3 regions of the Rhizobium sp. BK491 genome follow, and region 2 is predicted to be linked to each of the others. Evidence: predicted binding sites of a transcription regulator. Region 2 holds the regulator's gene; each other region holds the start of a gene.
What was found. The regulator LexA, encoded in region 2, represses DNA repair genes until DNA is damaged. The targets are predictions, from matches to a motif close to TGTTCNNNNTGTGTTCNG.
Positions count from the first base shown of each region.

Region 1: a site for LexA is predicted at 1,747-1,764, ahead of dinB (DNA polymerase IV). Genes of this name have one in related genera too.
Region 3: a site for LexA is predicted at 1,974-1,991, ahead of FHX05_RS10185 (ATP-dependent helicase). Genes of this name have one in related genera too.

Region 1 covers NZ_JACIAR010000003.1:41,265-45,864, reverse strand. The annotation lists gene FHX05_RS14665 (Orn/Lys/Arg decarboxylase N-terminal domain-containing protein) at 1-525, shown strand, start outside; gene FHX05_RS14660 (GNAT family N-acetyltransferase) at 547-1,107, shown strand; gene FHX05_RS14655 (hypothetical protein) at 1,120-1,434, opposite strand; gene dinB (DNA polymerase IV) at 1,803-2,918, shown strand; gene FHX05_RS14645 (helix-turn-helix transcriptional regulator) at 3,075-3,950, opposite strand; gene FHX05_RS14640 (MFS transporter) at 4,064-4,600, shown strand, end outside.
Region 2 covers NZ_JACIAR010000001.1:188,485-193,084, reverse strand. The annotation lists gene kdsA (3-deoxy-8-phosphooctulonate synthase) at 1-817, opposite strand, end outside; gene FHX05_RS01050 (VOC family protein) at 814-1,701, opposite strand; gene lexA (transcriptional repressor LexA) at 2,122-2,844, shown strand; gene FHX05_RS01040 (ComEC/Rec2 family competence protein) at 2,825-4,600, opposite strand, start outside.
Region 3 covers NZ_JACIAR010000002.1:471,602-476,201, reverse strand. The annotation lists gene secD (protein translocase subunit SecD) at 1-867, shown strand, start outside; gene FHX05_RS10190 (SMP-30/gluconolactonase/LRE family protein) at 916-1,791, opposite strand; gene FHX05_RS10185 (ATP-dependent helicase) at 2,067-4,136, shown strand; gene mmsB (3-hydroxyisobutyrate dehydrogenase) at 4,289-4,600, opposite strand, start outside.

The DNA.
Region 1 (4,600 bases), on a different contig from region 2:
AGCAAGGCCGGTACGTTGATCAGCGGCCTTGTCGCCTTCAAGAAGCTTCATGACGACAATGCGCTGCTGGAAGAGGCAATTCCGGAATTCTATCGCCGCCGTCCGGGCCGTTATGCGGGCGTGCGCCTGCGCGATCTTTGCGCTGAGATGCACAATTTCTTCCGCCAGGCCGATGTCAGCGCGCTGCAGACAAAGCAGTTTTCCGCCGAACACCTGCCGCCGATCGCCATGTCGCCGCACGATGCCGCACGTTGCCTTGTTCGCAACGATGTCGACTATCTGCCGATCGACGCCATTGCCGGCCGCATCGCAACGACGCCCTTCGTCGTCTATCCTCCGGGGATTGCGACCATCGTGCCGGGCGAGCGCCTGACGGAGCAGGCAAAGCCCATGATCGACTATCTCAAGATGTTTGAAACCTGCTTCAACACCTTCCCCGGTTTCGAGGTGGAGATTCAAGGCCTCTATCGCGAGATTGATGCAGCCGGCAAAATCCGGCTCTATACCTACGTCGTCGCGGAATAGGCTTGGAATTCAGGTTCGGACATGAAGCAGGATAAAACAATCATCGTTCGCCCGTCCCGGGAGAGCGACGTCGATGCCATGCTGGCAATCTATCGCCGCCATATTCACCGCGGCGTCGAGGCCGGAGTTGATGATAGCGATACGCCGCAGCCGGACGATCTGCGCGAACGGCGCAAGAATTTGAAGGACAAACGCTTCCCGCATGTCGTTGCGATCGAGGGTGAGAAGGTCGTCGGCTATGCCTATGTGGTGCTGTTCCGCAAGCGTCCGGCCTATCGCTATACCGTCAAGCATTCGATCTATGTGCATCACGACCATGTTGGCCAAGGCGTCGGGAGCCTGCTCATGCGCGGACTGATCGACGCCTGTGCCGCGGCCGGTTTCCGGCAGATGATCGGCTATATCGATGCCGACAACGCGGCGTCGCTGGCCTTGCACGAGCGCTTCGGCTTCGTTCGCGTCGGCCTGCTGCCGGCGGTTGCCTATCGTTACGGCCGCTGGGCCGATACCGTGATGGTCCAGCGCTCGCTCGGTCCCGGCTCAACCACGCAGCCGCCTCCGCCGCCGCTGTCGACCCGCTGAAGCAAAGGGGGCTTATACCGGCTGCGTTTGAGCTGGCCTGAAACCCAGCACGAAATCCACGACTTTCGACGAGGACATTTCGCAAGGCTTGAGGGTGAGGCTGGCTCCGGAGAGCACATAGAGATTGAAGCTGACGACATCGGTCCCGCCAAGCTCCTCGCCATAGAGCCAAACTCGCTTCCCCTCAGGCGATCGCTTGACCGTCACACCCCAGGGGCGATCTTGGAAGCGACCCTCCGAATAGCCATCAGACAGCTTCGCAAGCGCATGTTCGAAGTCCGACAATTCGGACGCCAGCAGCGCATCGTTCGTCATGGCGCCAGGCATTCGTCACATATGCCGCAGCCGTCCTCATCCATCTTCCGTGCCGATCGGTGCCTTCGGCAGCATAGGCACGCGGTTCCGTTAGATCGAGATTCCTCGTCATGCTCGGGCGGAAGGATTTCCATCGGCAGGTCGGAAAGGGGTTCGGTTGCGATTTGGCCCATCTTGAGGCTCCGTATTGGGGGATAGACAAGAGATAAGAAGCCTCGAAGGCATCTCCAAGGTGGCACTTGCGAATGACTGTCACAGAGCGATTTTCCCGCATCTCTCCGGTACGACAACGGAGCCGGTTTGATATCGTGATCAGGGATGATATGTTCTGTATTTGTTTCAGATTCTATAATTGAAGAGTCCATGCTTGAACCTGCAGCATGATGACCGAGATCGTCATGAACGACACCAACACAAACCCTGTTCGGAAGATCATCCATGTCGATATGGACGCATTCTATGCGTCGGTCGAACAGCGAGACAATCCCGAGCTGCGCGGCAAGCCGCTTGCGGTCGGCGGGTCTGCGGCGCGCGGCGTGGTCGCAGCCGCAAGCTACGAGGCCCGCGCCTTCGGGGTTCACTCGGCGATGCCTTCGATCACGGCGAAGCGCAAATGCCCGGACCTGATTTTCGTGCCGCCGCGCTTTGACGTCTACAGGGCAGTGTCGCAGCAGATCCGCGAAATCTTCGCCGAATATACTTCGATGATCGAGCCGCTCTCGCTCGACGAGGCCTATCTCGACGTCACCCAGAACCACAAGGGCATGGAGATCGCCACCGAGATCGCGCTGGAGATCCGGACCAAGATCAAGCAGGTCACTGGTCTCAATGCTTCTGCCGGCATTTCCTACAACAAGTTCCTCGCCAAGATGGCAAGTGACCTCAATAAGCCCAATGGTCAGGCTGTCATTACGCCGAAGAACGGGCCGGCCTTCGTCGAAACGCTTCCCGTCAAGAAATTCCATGGCGTCGGACCAGCGACCGCCGAGCGGATGCACAAACTCGGCATCGAAACAGGGCTAGACCTGAAGTCGAAATCCCTCGCCTTCCTGCAGGAGCATTTCGGAAAGGCAGGCCCATATTTCTACGGTATCGCCCGCGGCATCGACGAGCGCCAGGTAAAGCCCGACCGGATCCGCAAATCCATTGGCGCGGAAGATACGTTCGCCGAGGATATCGACGATCTCGAGCTGGCGACGGCGGAGTTGAGGCCCTTAGCACAGAAGGTCTGGCGCTACTGCGAAACAGGCGGTTTCAGCGCCAAGACGGTGACCGTGAAGATCAAATATTCGGACTTTACCCAGGCGACACGCAGTCGGACAAGCTCCTTGCCGGTCGCAGACGGCGGCGCCGTTCTTGAGACAGCCTCGGCGCTTCTGGCAACCGTTCACCCGTTTGCCCGGCCGATCCGGCTGCTTGGCATTACGCTTTCTTCTTTGACGAACGAAGAGGCCGACGATGGGAGATCACAGCCTCAGCTCGATCTCGGCATCTGAGAGGTGATAACCTCCCATCCGCCATCTGGCCGCGCTCGGCATTCCCTTGGCCGAGGGACCGTAGAGCCGATTGAGGCTCAGCCAGGACAGGACGCGCCGTCGCGGGCACCTGATCACGCATCGGGTTCCCCCTTCACGATCTACCGGCAACGCCGCTCAGCAAGACCGCTTGCGCTTCATCATCGCGTTCAGCTTCTCCGCCCCGGCTTCGTCGACGGGTGTATAGACGATCATGCGGTCGTCATTGCTGGGGCTTGCCCACCAATTGTTGGATTGCAGCGGCAGGACCGTGCCATCCGCCAGCCGAAAACGCTTCACGGTATTCTCGATGCCCTTGAGCTGATAGCGATCCCATACGATGCGGAACTGATCGGAAGCGCTCATATAGCGTTCCAATTGCCGCTCCCAGCTCGGATCATCGAGATGCTCGGCCATGGAGGCACGAAACAGCGCTGCCATATTGGCCAGCATCTCGTCGGGATCGGCCTGGCTTGCACGCCAGGCAGGATTGACGAGGGACAGATAGATGCAGTTCCGGTCTTCAGGCGGAAGGGCATCGAGATCGACGCCGACGAGACGGCGATAGGCCTCGTTGAAGCCGCGTATATTGTACCGTTTCGTCTGGATAAGAGCCGGATAAGGACAGAGATGATCGAGAATGCGCTGGCTTGCCTCGGTGAGCGGCTCGCAGACGCGAGGATTTTCGAGCCGGGGCGGGACCGGCAGATTGGCCAATCTGAACAGGTGCTCCGTTTCGACTTCGTTGAATTCCAAAGCATGCGCGACGGAGAGCAGTACGCGCGGCGACACGCGGATCGGGCGGCCCTGCTCCAGCTTGGTGTACCAGGTGATGCCGATATCGGCGCGTGACGCCACTTCTTCCCGCCGCAATCCGGGTGTACGAATCCGTCCCGCTCGACCGAGTCCCAATCTTTGCGGGTCGAGGGTTTCCCGCCGCCTTCGCAACATCTCGCCAAGTTCCTGTGCCCGCGAAAGGATCTGATTGGAGCTAATATCGAGCGTGCCGTGCATTTCCATTCTCCAGCCTGACACTTCTTATACCAGTCTAAACAGGTATCTTGTACCAGTTTAACATGGGTGTAAAACGCTGTGGACTCAGTTTTGAAAATACTTTGAGGTCCCCCATGTCTTCCGCACCAATCCGGCTTGGCCAGTTCGGCCTGCTGATCCTGCTCGCCGGGCAATTGCTGCTTCAGCTCGATTTTTCCATTATCAATGTCGGCCTTGCCGCCATCTCGGCCTCGCTGCATGCCGGCGAGACCGAACTTGAGCTTTTCGTCGCCGCCTATGGCGTCGCCTTTGCCGTCTGCCTGGCGATGGGTGCGCGCCTGGGCGACAATTTCGGCCGCAGGCGCATGTTCGGCCTCGCCGTCCTGTTGTTCTGCCTCGCCTCCCTGCTATGCGGGATGGCAACATCAGTCACCTTCCTCATCGTTGCGCGCGCACTGCAGGGAATCGCTGCAGCGCTGATGGTGCCGCAGGTGCTGGCGACCATCCATGTCAGCCTGACCGGACGCGATCACGCCCGCGCCGTTTCGCTTTACAGTGCAATCGGCGGCATCGCCTTCATCGTCGGCCAGGTTCTCGGCGGCTTCCTGATCTCTGCCAATATTGCCGGCTCCGGATGGCGCAGTATCTTCCTCATCAACCTACCGGTCTGC
Region 2 (4,600 bases):
AGGCCAGCAGCTTCTCCAGAAGCCGCGGCATATCCTTCAGATAGACCATGTTCGGGCCATCTGACGGTGCATTGTCCGGATCCTCATGCGTCTCGACAAAAACGCCTGCGACACCGACGGCGACGGCGGCGCGCGCCAGTGTCTCGACGAACCGGCGATCGCCGCCGGTCGAACCGCCCTGTCCGCCTGGCTGCTGCACGGAATGGGTCGCGTCGAAGATGACGGGCGCGCCCATCGCCGCCATGATCGGCAGCGAGCGCATGTCGGAAACAAGCGTATTGTAGCCAAAGGAGGCGCCGCGCTCGCAAAGAAGAATATTCGGATTGCCGCTTTCGTTCAGCTTGGCAAGCACGTTCTTCATATCCCATGGCGCCAGGAACTGGCCTTTCTTGACGTTGACCACGCGGCCGGTCTTGGCAGCGGCAACCAAAAGGTCTGTCTGGCGCGACAGGAAAGCCGGGATCTGCAGGATATCGACCGTCTTGGAAACGATGGCGCACTGCTCTTCCGTGTGGATGTCGGTCAGGACCGGGAAGCCATATTCCTTCTTCAGGTCTTCAAAAACCTCCAGCGCCTTTTCCAGGCCGATGCCCCTCTTGCCGGACAGCGAAGTGCGGTTGGCCTTGTCGAAGGAGGACTTGTAGACGAGGCCGATGCCCAGCTTGCCGCAAAGTTCCTTCAAAACGCCGGCAACCATGAAAGCATGGTCGCGGCTTTCCATCTGGCAGGGACCGGCGATCAGCGACAGCTTTGCAGTATTGGAAAAAAGGACCTTGGAGGCACCCTCGCCGACGGTGACTTCGGAATTTGTGCTCATTTTATCTCCTCAAAGGCGAACAATGCGCCCTGACCGGGCGCCAACCTCGCCAATAGACGATTGTTCTTACGCGTATAGGTGACGCCGTTAGCAGTGAAATGCGACGATGTCACGGAAAGATCGCGCGTTTTGAAAAGGATTGCCCGCGCCCTGAGCCCCGGATCATTCGTGCGAACAGGCAGATCATAGAATGCCTCCATTCCTTCGGGCGTCAAAATCTCCAGATCGGCATTGGCAGTCCTGATTGTCAGGCCAAAGGAATGCTCCATAATGCGTGGGGCGCCGACAACCTCTTCGAAGAAACCGCGATAGACCGCCGGCTTCGGCGCGCAAAGCGCTACCCGCGCGATACCAGTCACGCCGTTCTCGTGACGCTCGAGCGCGCTGCGATCAGCCGGCAGCGGATTGATGCGCTGACAGCAGAAAGCGAGAAAATCCGGCGCGCGCAGATCGGCGGCAAAGGCAAGACGAAAGCCTGCCGTGGTTTCGGTTCCATCCGGCATCTTCATCGGACGGGAGAAATCCAGCATTCGCCCCGCCGAAATCGCCGCCGCGTTGAAACGCTTGTCATCCGCCACCGCATCATCCGTACCGAATACCACGGCCGAGAAGCCATCATCCCCCACCCGGAAACGATAAGCCTGATCGCGCGCGACGAAAACATTGCCATCCACGATGCTCTTCTCGCATTGCTCCGGAGATGCGACGCCCAGAGGTTCGAGATAGGTTTTATCGGCAAGGAAGACGCAGGCATTCTGAGTGCCAAAGGGATGGCGCGCATCTGGAGCCACCGTGAAACCGAGCTTGCCGAGGCGTTCGCGCGCCAGAGCGATATTGACGGTCGGCAGCACGAGATGATCCAGCGGATGCGGAGACGAAATCATGGCTTCTCCTGTTTGCTTGCGGAAGCAGATTTGCGCCCATCCCCCAAGCAATTCAAGATGGAAGGACGGAACATCCCGAAGCACACGACATGGATTGAAGGCGATCTCGCAAACGTGATTGCTGATTCTCTCCCATAGCCGGCTTATGCAGTAGTGTGGCACTTTGATCCAAATGCTGGGCGCACGGACTGAACGACAAGGCCCTGGGAGCGAACAGAGCGGCATTTCTCATATTTTTCCATGGGTTAACGCAGATATGGCGCCTCGATGTTCCGATCCGATCTATTCGCAAATGGTAATTATTTAACTGGCCCCACAAGGCTTTACCGAAATTTAAGCACTTGCGGAACACATATGGAACATATAGTGTCCGTTCTGGATTTGTTTCACGGCTTTTCTTGATTCTGGGGTTCCAAGACGATGTTGACGCGCAAGCAGCAGGAACTGCTTCTCTTCATTCACGAACGCATGAAGGAATCCGGTGTTCCGCCATCCTTCGACGAGATGAAGGATGCACTGGATTTGGCATCCAAATCCGGCATTCACCGCCTGATCACGGCGCTGGAGGAGCGAGGTTTCATCCGCAGGCTGCCGAACCGGGCCAGAGCGCTCGAAGTCATCAAGCTTCCCGACGCCTATAATCCGAGCCTGCAACAGCGCCGCGGTTTTTCGCCCAGCGTCATCGAGGGCAGCCTCGGCAAGCCACAGCCCGTTGCCCCGCCCGCTCCGTCGAAAGTGGCAAATGACGATCACAACGGCTCGGCGTCCGTACCCGTGATGGGTCGCATCGCAGCCGGCGTTCCGATCTCCGCCATCCAGAACAATACGCACGACATTACCGTTCCCGCCGACATGCTCGGCTCCGGCGAACATTATGCGCTTGAAGTTCGAGGAGATTCGATGATCGACGCCGGAATTTTCGACGGCGATACGGTCATTATCCGCAATTCGACCACGGCCAATCCCGGCGATATCGTCGTTGCACTCGTCGACGATGAAGAAGCTACCTTGAAGCGCTTCCGTCGCAAGGGTGCCTCCATCGCGCTGGAAGCCGCGAACCCAGCCTATGAAACCCGCATCTTCGGGCCGGATCGCGTCAAGGTTCAGGGCAAGCTCGTCGGCCTTATTCGTCGCTATCACTGACCGGTGAATTGTCCAGAACTGGTGGTGCCTTTGCAATTGGCGCGTTAAATTTGCCGGTGCGCCAATCATAAGTTCGATGCCTGGTCCATGGGCGCTGCGGGTTGTTGAATGCGGCGGATATAATGGGTTTGTCTGAGGTAAGCACCATTTCGATGGAGCCGGTTTTGCGCAATGTCGCACCGGTTATGAGCGTTGCTCCGGAGCGGCAATGGTCCAGCCGCAGCCGGATTGGCGTCACGATAATATTCCCGGTGTCGCAAGCCGTGGGCAGATAGGCTGCGTTCTCGATGGTGACCAATATCGCGCCGTTTTCGAGCATGGCGACACACCATGCTCCCTTCTGACAAGCAAAGCTGCCTTGCATGGTGCGGTCCAAAGCTTCTTCCATTGCTGTGCGGACCGCCTTCTGCTCGGCATTGCTTAATCGCTTATGCCGATCCGTCTTGCTGATCTGCGGAAGCCGGCTATCGGTCGGAAGCATGGTCGGCGGTTGATGTTCGGCCGCGACCAGCGCTTTCTGCCATTGCTCGAAGATGAAGGCCTGCGGTCTCTCGCGATTGGTGGCGAGGATATCGTCCTGGCGCAAGGCAACCAGAATGCCATCTTCCGAGATCATCAGATCCGGCTTCGGCACACCAGAGCCGAACGCGGCTACACCGACAGATGACAGCAGCAGCAACAGGCCCAGATGGCGAAGCCGGGTCCGCAGCATGCTCATGATCAGGAAGCCGGCGATGAAAGTCGGCATCAGCCAGCCGGGCTGGCGGCCAAAGGTAATGTCACCTCCCCACCCAGCCACCGTTTTTGCAATAGCGATCACAAGCTCCAGTCCCTCACCGGTGACTTTCCAGAACGGTCCATCGATTCCGAAAGGCATCAGCAGCATCGCCATCATACCGAAGGGCATGACGATGAAAGAGACGACGGGCATGGCCGCAAGATTGGCAGCAAGTCCATATGTCGCCAACCGGTGAAAATGCTCGATCGAGAAAATGGCCGTCGACGCACCGCCGATGAACGAGGTCGACATCACACCTCCAAAGAAGCGCGTGACGAACAGTAGCGGACTTAACAGACGGATGCGCGGCAGGATGTTTTCGCGATGCCGCCGTCGTTTCCAGAGCGAATAGCCTGATACCAGCGCCAGCGTAGCGGCGTAAGACATCTGGAAACTCGGACCGAGTACCTGAGACGGTGACAAGACTAGGATGACGATGGCTGAGAGCGCCACATTGCGCAAGCTGATGGATGGCCTGTCGAAAAGTACGGCCACCAGCATGATCGCCATCATGATGAAGGCGCGTTCGGCGGAGACGCCGAATCCGGAAATGAGGTAATAGGCCGTTACCGTTAGAAGCGCGCCGAAGGCTGCGAACTTCTTCGTCGGCCAAGCCTGGACGACGCCGGGAAACAGGCTGAACAAATAGCGCAGACCGACATAGAAGATGCCAGCCGACAACGCCATGTTGAGACCGGAAATTGCGATGATGTGGGTCAGGCCGGCAATTCTCAGAGCCTCGGTCGTATCCTTCGAGATCGCACGTCTCTCATCGGTGACAAGCGCTGCTGCAAAGGCGCCGGTATCTCCGGGCAAGGTTTGCCTGATGCGGTCGCCTATGCTGTTGCGCAGGCCAGCGAGCCAGATATCGGCCGCATCCAGTAGCGAGCCGGCAACATTGTCACCGGATGGCGATAATAATTCCGGCGTTCCGTAGGCAAAGCCATTCGCGCCGATGCCGTTGAAATAGGAGCTGAA
Region 3 (4,600 bases), on a different contig from region 2:
CCGGGCCTCAACTACGGCGTTGATTTCCGCGGCGGCATCCAGATGTCGGTCAAGACCAAGGACGCAGCCGATCTGTCTACGTTCCGCGAGGGCTTGAACACGCTCGGCCTCGGCGAAATCGCACTGCAGTCCTTCGGCGACAACAATAGCCTCCTTGTCCGCGCTCAGCGCCAGGACGGCGGCGAAGAGGCGCAGACGGCAGCTGTGACCAAGCTCAAGGCCGAAATCGTCAAGATCGACCCAAGCGCGACCATCGAAGGCACCGATGTCATCGGTCCAAAGGTCTCGGGCGAGCTTGCCTGGGCCGGCATCCTGTCGGTCGTAATCGCCAGCCTGGCGATGCTCGTCTATATCTGGGTGCGGTTCGAATGGCCGTTCGCGGTCGGCGCCATCGTCACGCTGGTGCTCGATGTGACCAAGGCGATCGGCTTCTTCGCGATTACCGGCCTCGATTTCAACCTGACGGCCATCGCCGCGATCCTGACGCTTGTGGGATATTCGGTGAACGACAAGGTCGTGGTCTATGACCGCATGCGTGAAAACATGCGGCTCTACAAGTCGATGCCGCTGCGCGACATCATCGACAAGTCGATCAACGAGACCCTGGCGCGAAGCCTCTATACCAATGCCACCGCCTTCCTGGCGCTGGTGCCGATGGCGATCTGGGGCGGCAGCGCCGTCTCCAGCTTCGCGATCCCGATGGTGTTCGGCATCCTCGTCGCCGGCGCCTCATCGGTCTTCATCGCGGCGCCGATCCTGCTGTTCCTCGGCGACTGGCGTCGCCGTCATGCCAAGCCGGTCGCCAATGACACGGCGTCGGCAGTCGGCAAGTCCGGTAAGGACAACAAGCAGATTCCTGCTGCTTAACACATGAAAAGAGGACATGCCCGGCTTCCGGGCATGTCCTCCAGCCGCTTACGAAATCGGCGGCATATGCAAAGGCAAGCCCGGACGCGGGGCCGTAATCTTTTCTACAACTCCGTTTTCCTGCTCGCTGACGAGCAGATGCTTGCCGTCCACGGTGAAGGCGATATTGGCCGGCCTTGTGCCGTCGGTGCGGATATGGCCGGCCATTTTTCCCTCGGTGTCCACCATGGAAATTTCACCCAGGCCGTACATGGCACAATACAGCATGCCACTGCGATCAAAAGCGAGGCCTGCCGGTCCGCGCAGCGCATTGACGGCAGGGGATGTCATCGACTGGACAAACATTTCCTGCCTGCCGCCCACGACTTGCCGATAGATTTTTCCGGTCAGCGTTTCGCTATAGTAGAGCAATCCGTCGGTACCGAAGGCAATACCGCTCGCAAAGAGCAAGCCGGCTGCCAGGACCCGGATGACCCGGCCCTCCGACGGATCGATCTGATAGACGCAGCCATTATAAGCCGCCTTGAAGAAATCGGGATGGATGTGGCCGCCTTCGAGAAGATTGGCAAGGCGGATACCGGAATCGATCATATAAAGCAGGCCGTCAGGTCCGAAAGCGAGTGCATTCGGATGGAGAAACGGACCATCGGCGCTGCCTTCAATGACCTGCAGGACGCGGCCTTGCGCCGACAATCTGACAAGGGAATTCTCCGGGCCATTGGCAACCCAGAAACATCCGTCACCATCCGCCGCAATCCCCATCGGCCAGCCGCCGACCCGGCAAAGTTCCTGCGGTACGCCGCTTGCGTCGAAAAGTTTCAGACAGCGGCGACTGGCATCCATTTCTGCGACCGCGAGGCGGCCGTCCGGCAAGGCCACGAGGCCGCTAGGCAGACGCAGCCCGGTGGCAATCGTTTCGTTCATGTTTTGAAACCTTCATTCTACGCATTACGAAGCCCCAAAAACTCAAAATGCTGCGCCGAAATGATACATAAGCACGAAGAAGATCCTTTTCGAGCCGGGCGAATGCAAATCCCGATAAGATTCTTGCGCCAGAGGTCACATCCGCGTGCGAGCCCTGCTAATCTTGACAGGCTTTAGCGATTCGGAACATCCATAGAACGTTCCTATATCTTCGCGTTTGCGATTCGCCGCATATCGCGCTCCGCGCCGGCCGCCGGAGGTAGTCAGGAGAGTTAATGACCGCCGCCTATCTGGAAAAGCTGAACCCGGAGCAACGGCTGGCGGTGGAACACGGCACGACTGTAGGCGACGGTCATATTGCCGGGCCTCTGCTGGTCATCGCCGGAGCCGGCTCCGGCAAGACGAATACGCTTGCGCATCGCGTCGCGCATCTGATTGTTAGGGGTGCCGATCCGCGCCGCATCCTGCTGATGACCTTTTCGCGCCGCGCCGCCGCCGAAATGGGCCGCCGCGTCGAGCGCATCTGCCGCGAGGTACTGGGAGCGAATGCCGGCATCACCGCCGATGCACTTGCCTGGACCGGTACGTTCCATGGTATCGGCGCGCGCCTGCTCCGGGATTATGCAGAACAGATCGGCATAGACCCGGCGTTCACGATCCACGACCGCGAAGACAGTGCCGACCTCATGAATCTGGCGCGTCATGACCTCGGTTTTTCCAAGACGGAGAACCGCTTCCCGACCAAGGCGACCTGCCTTGCTATATATTCGCGCTCCGTCAATGCCGAAGCGCCGCTCGACGGCGTGTTGCGCGACTTCTTCCCATGGTGCACCATGTGGGAGCAGCAGCTGCGCGATCTTTTCGCCTGTTATGTCGAGGCAAAGCAGGTGCAGAACGTACTCGATTACGACGACCTGCTGCTTTACTGGGCGCATATGCTGCAGGAGCCGCTGATCGCCGAGGATATCGGCAGCCGCTTCGATCATGTGCTTGTCGACGAATATCAGGACACCAACAGGCTGCAGTCCTCCATCCTGCTCGCCCTGAAGCCGGATGGCCGGGGATTGACCGTCGTCGGCGACGATGCGCAATCGATCTATTCTTTCCGTGCCGCAACCGTGCGCAACATTCTCGATTTCCCCAAGGCTTTCACGCCATCGGCCGACATCGTGACGCTCGACCGAAATTACCGCTCGACCCAGCCGATCCTAGCTGCAGCTAACGCCGTGATCGATCTTGCGTCCGAGCGCTTCACCAAGAACCTGCGCACCGAGCGGCAGAGCGCCGAGCGGCCGCGGCTGGTAACGGTGCGCGACGAGGCCGATCAGGCGCGCTACATCGCCGATCAAATACTGGAAAATCGCGAGGGCGGTGCAAGGCTCAAGCAGCAGGCGGTGCTTTTCCGCACTTCGAGCCATAGCGGCCCGCTGGAAGTGGAGCTCACTCGCCGCAACATTCCCTTCGTCAAGTTCGGCGGGCTGAAGTTTCTCGATAGCGCCCATGTCAAGGACATGCTGGCGGCGCTGCGTTTCGCCCAGAACCCGCGCGATCGCGTAGCGGGGTTCCGCCTGATGCAGCTCCTGCCCGGCGTCGGCCCTTCGACAGCACGGCGCGTGCTCGACCAGATCGGCGAAGAGGCAAGCCCTATCACGGCACTCACAGAACTCCCGCCGCCGCCGCGCACGGGAGACGACTGGACCGCCTTTGTCGAGACGATGCGGGAGGTCAAAAGCGGGAAGGCCGGCTGGCCGGCGGAAATCGGCCTCGTTCGCCAATGGTACGAACCGCATCTGGAACGCGTACATGAGGATGCATCGACCCGCCAGGCGGATCTCGTCCAGCTCGAACAGATTGCCGCGGGCTACGGCTCGCGTGAGCGCTTCCTCACCGAGTTGACGCTCGATCCACCCGACGCCACCAGCGACCAGGCGGGTGTGCCGCTACTCGATGAGGACTATCTGATCCTTTCCACCATCCATTCCGCCAAGGGCCAGGAGTGGACGAAGGTCTTCATCCTCAACGCCGTCGATGGCTGCATCCCCGCCGATCTCGCCGTCGGATCATCCGCCGAAATCGAGGAGGAACGACGGCTGCTCTATGTCGCGATGACGCGGGCTAAGGACAATCTCGATCTCGTCATTCCGCAGCGGTTCTTCGTGCACGGCCAGCATGCGCAGGGCGACAAGCATGTCTTCGCCTCGCGCACCCGCTTCATTCCGGCAACATTGCTGCAATTTTTCGAGGTCTGCGGCTGGCCGCAGGCACGGGCTGAAAGCGCTGCCGCCATTCGGGCGCGCGAGGTGCGCGTCGATGTGGGTGCGCGCATGCGGGGCATGTGGCGGTGAGTTGGGGTTATTGAGGCCGGCAGGTCAGGCATGTTCTTTGATGCCGCATCATCGTCCGTGGCCCCTCACCCTAGCCCTCTCCCCGCGAGCGGGGAGAGGGCTAGGGTGAGGGGCAATCCGAGCTCAATTCACTCGATCACCGCGCGTTACACTCACTTCGCCTCGCGAAACATCTCGATGATCGCCGAAAAATCGCGGCCGCCGTTGCCGAGCTTTTCGAAGAGCGCGTAAAGCTGCGCGGCTTCAGCACCCAGAGGCGTCGACGCGCCGCTGGAGAGCGCCGCTTCCTGTGACAGGCGCAGATCCTTCAGCATCAAGGCGGCGGCAAAACCGGGCTTGTAGTCGTTGTTGGCGGGCGACGTCGGCACAGGGCCGGGCACCGGGCAATAGGTATTGATCGACCAGCACTGCCCTGACGAGGTCGATGCGACGTCAAAGAGAGCCTGGTGCGAAAGGCCAAGCTT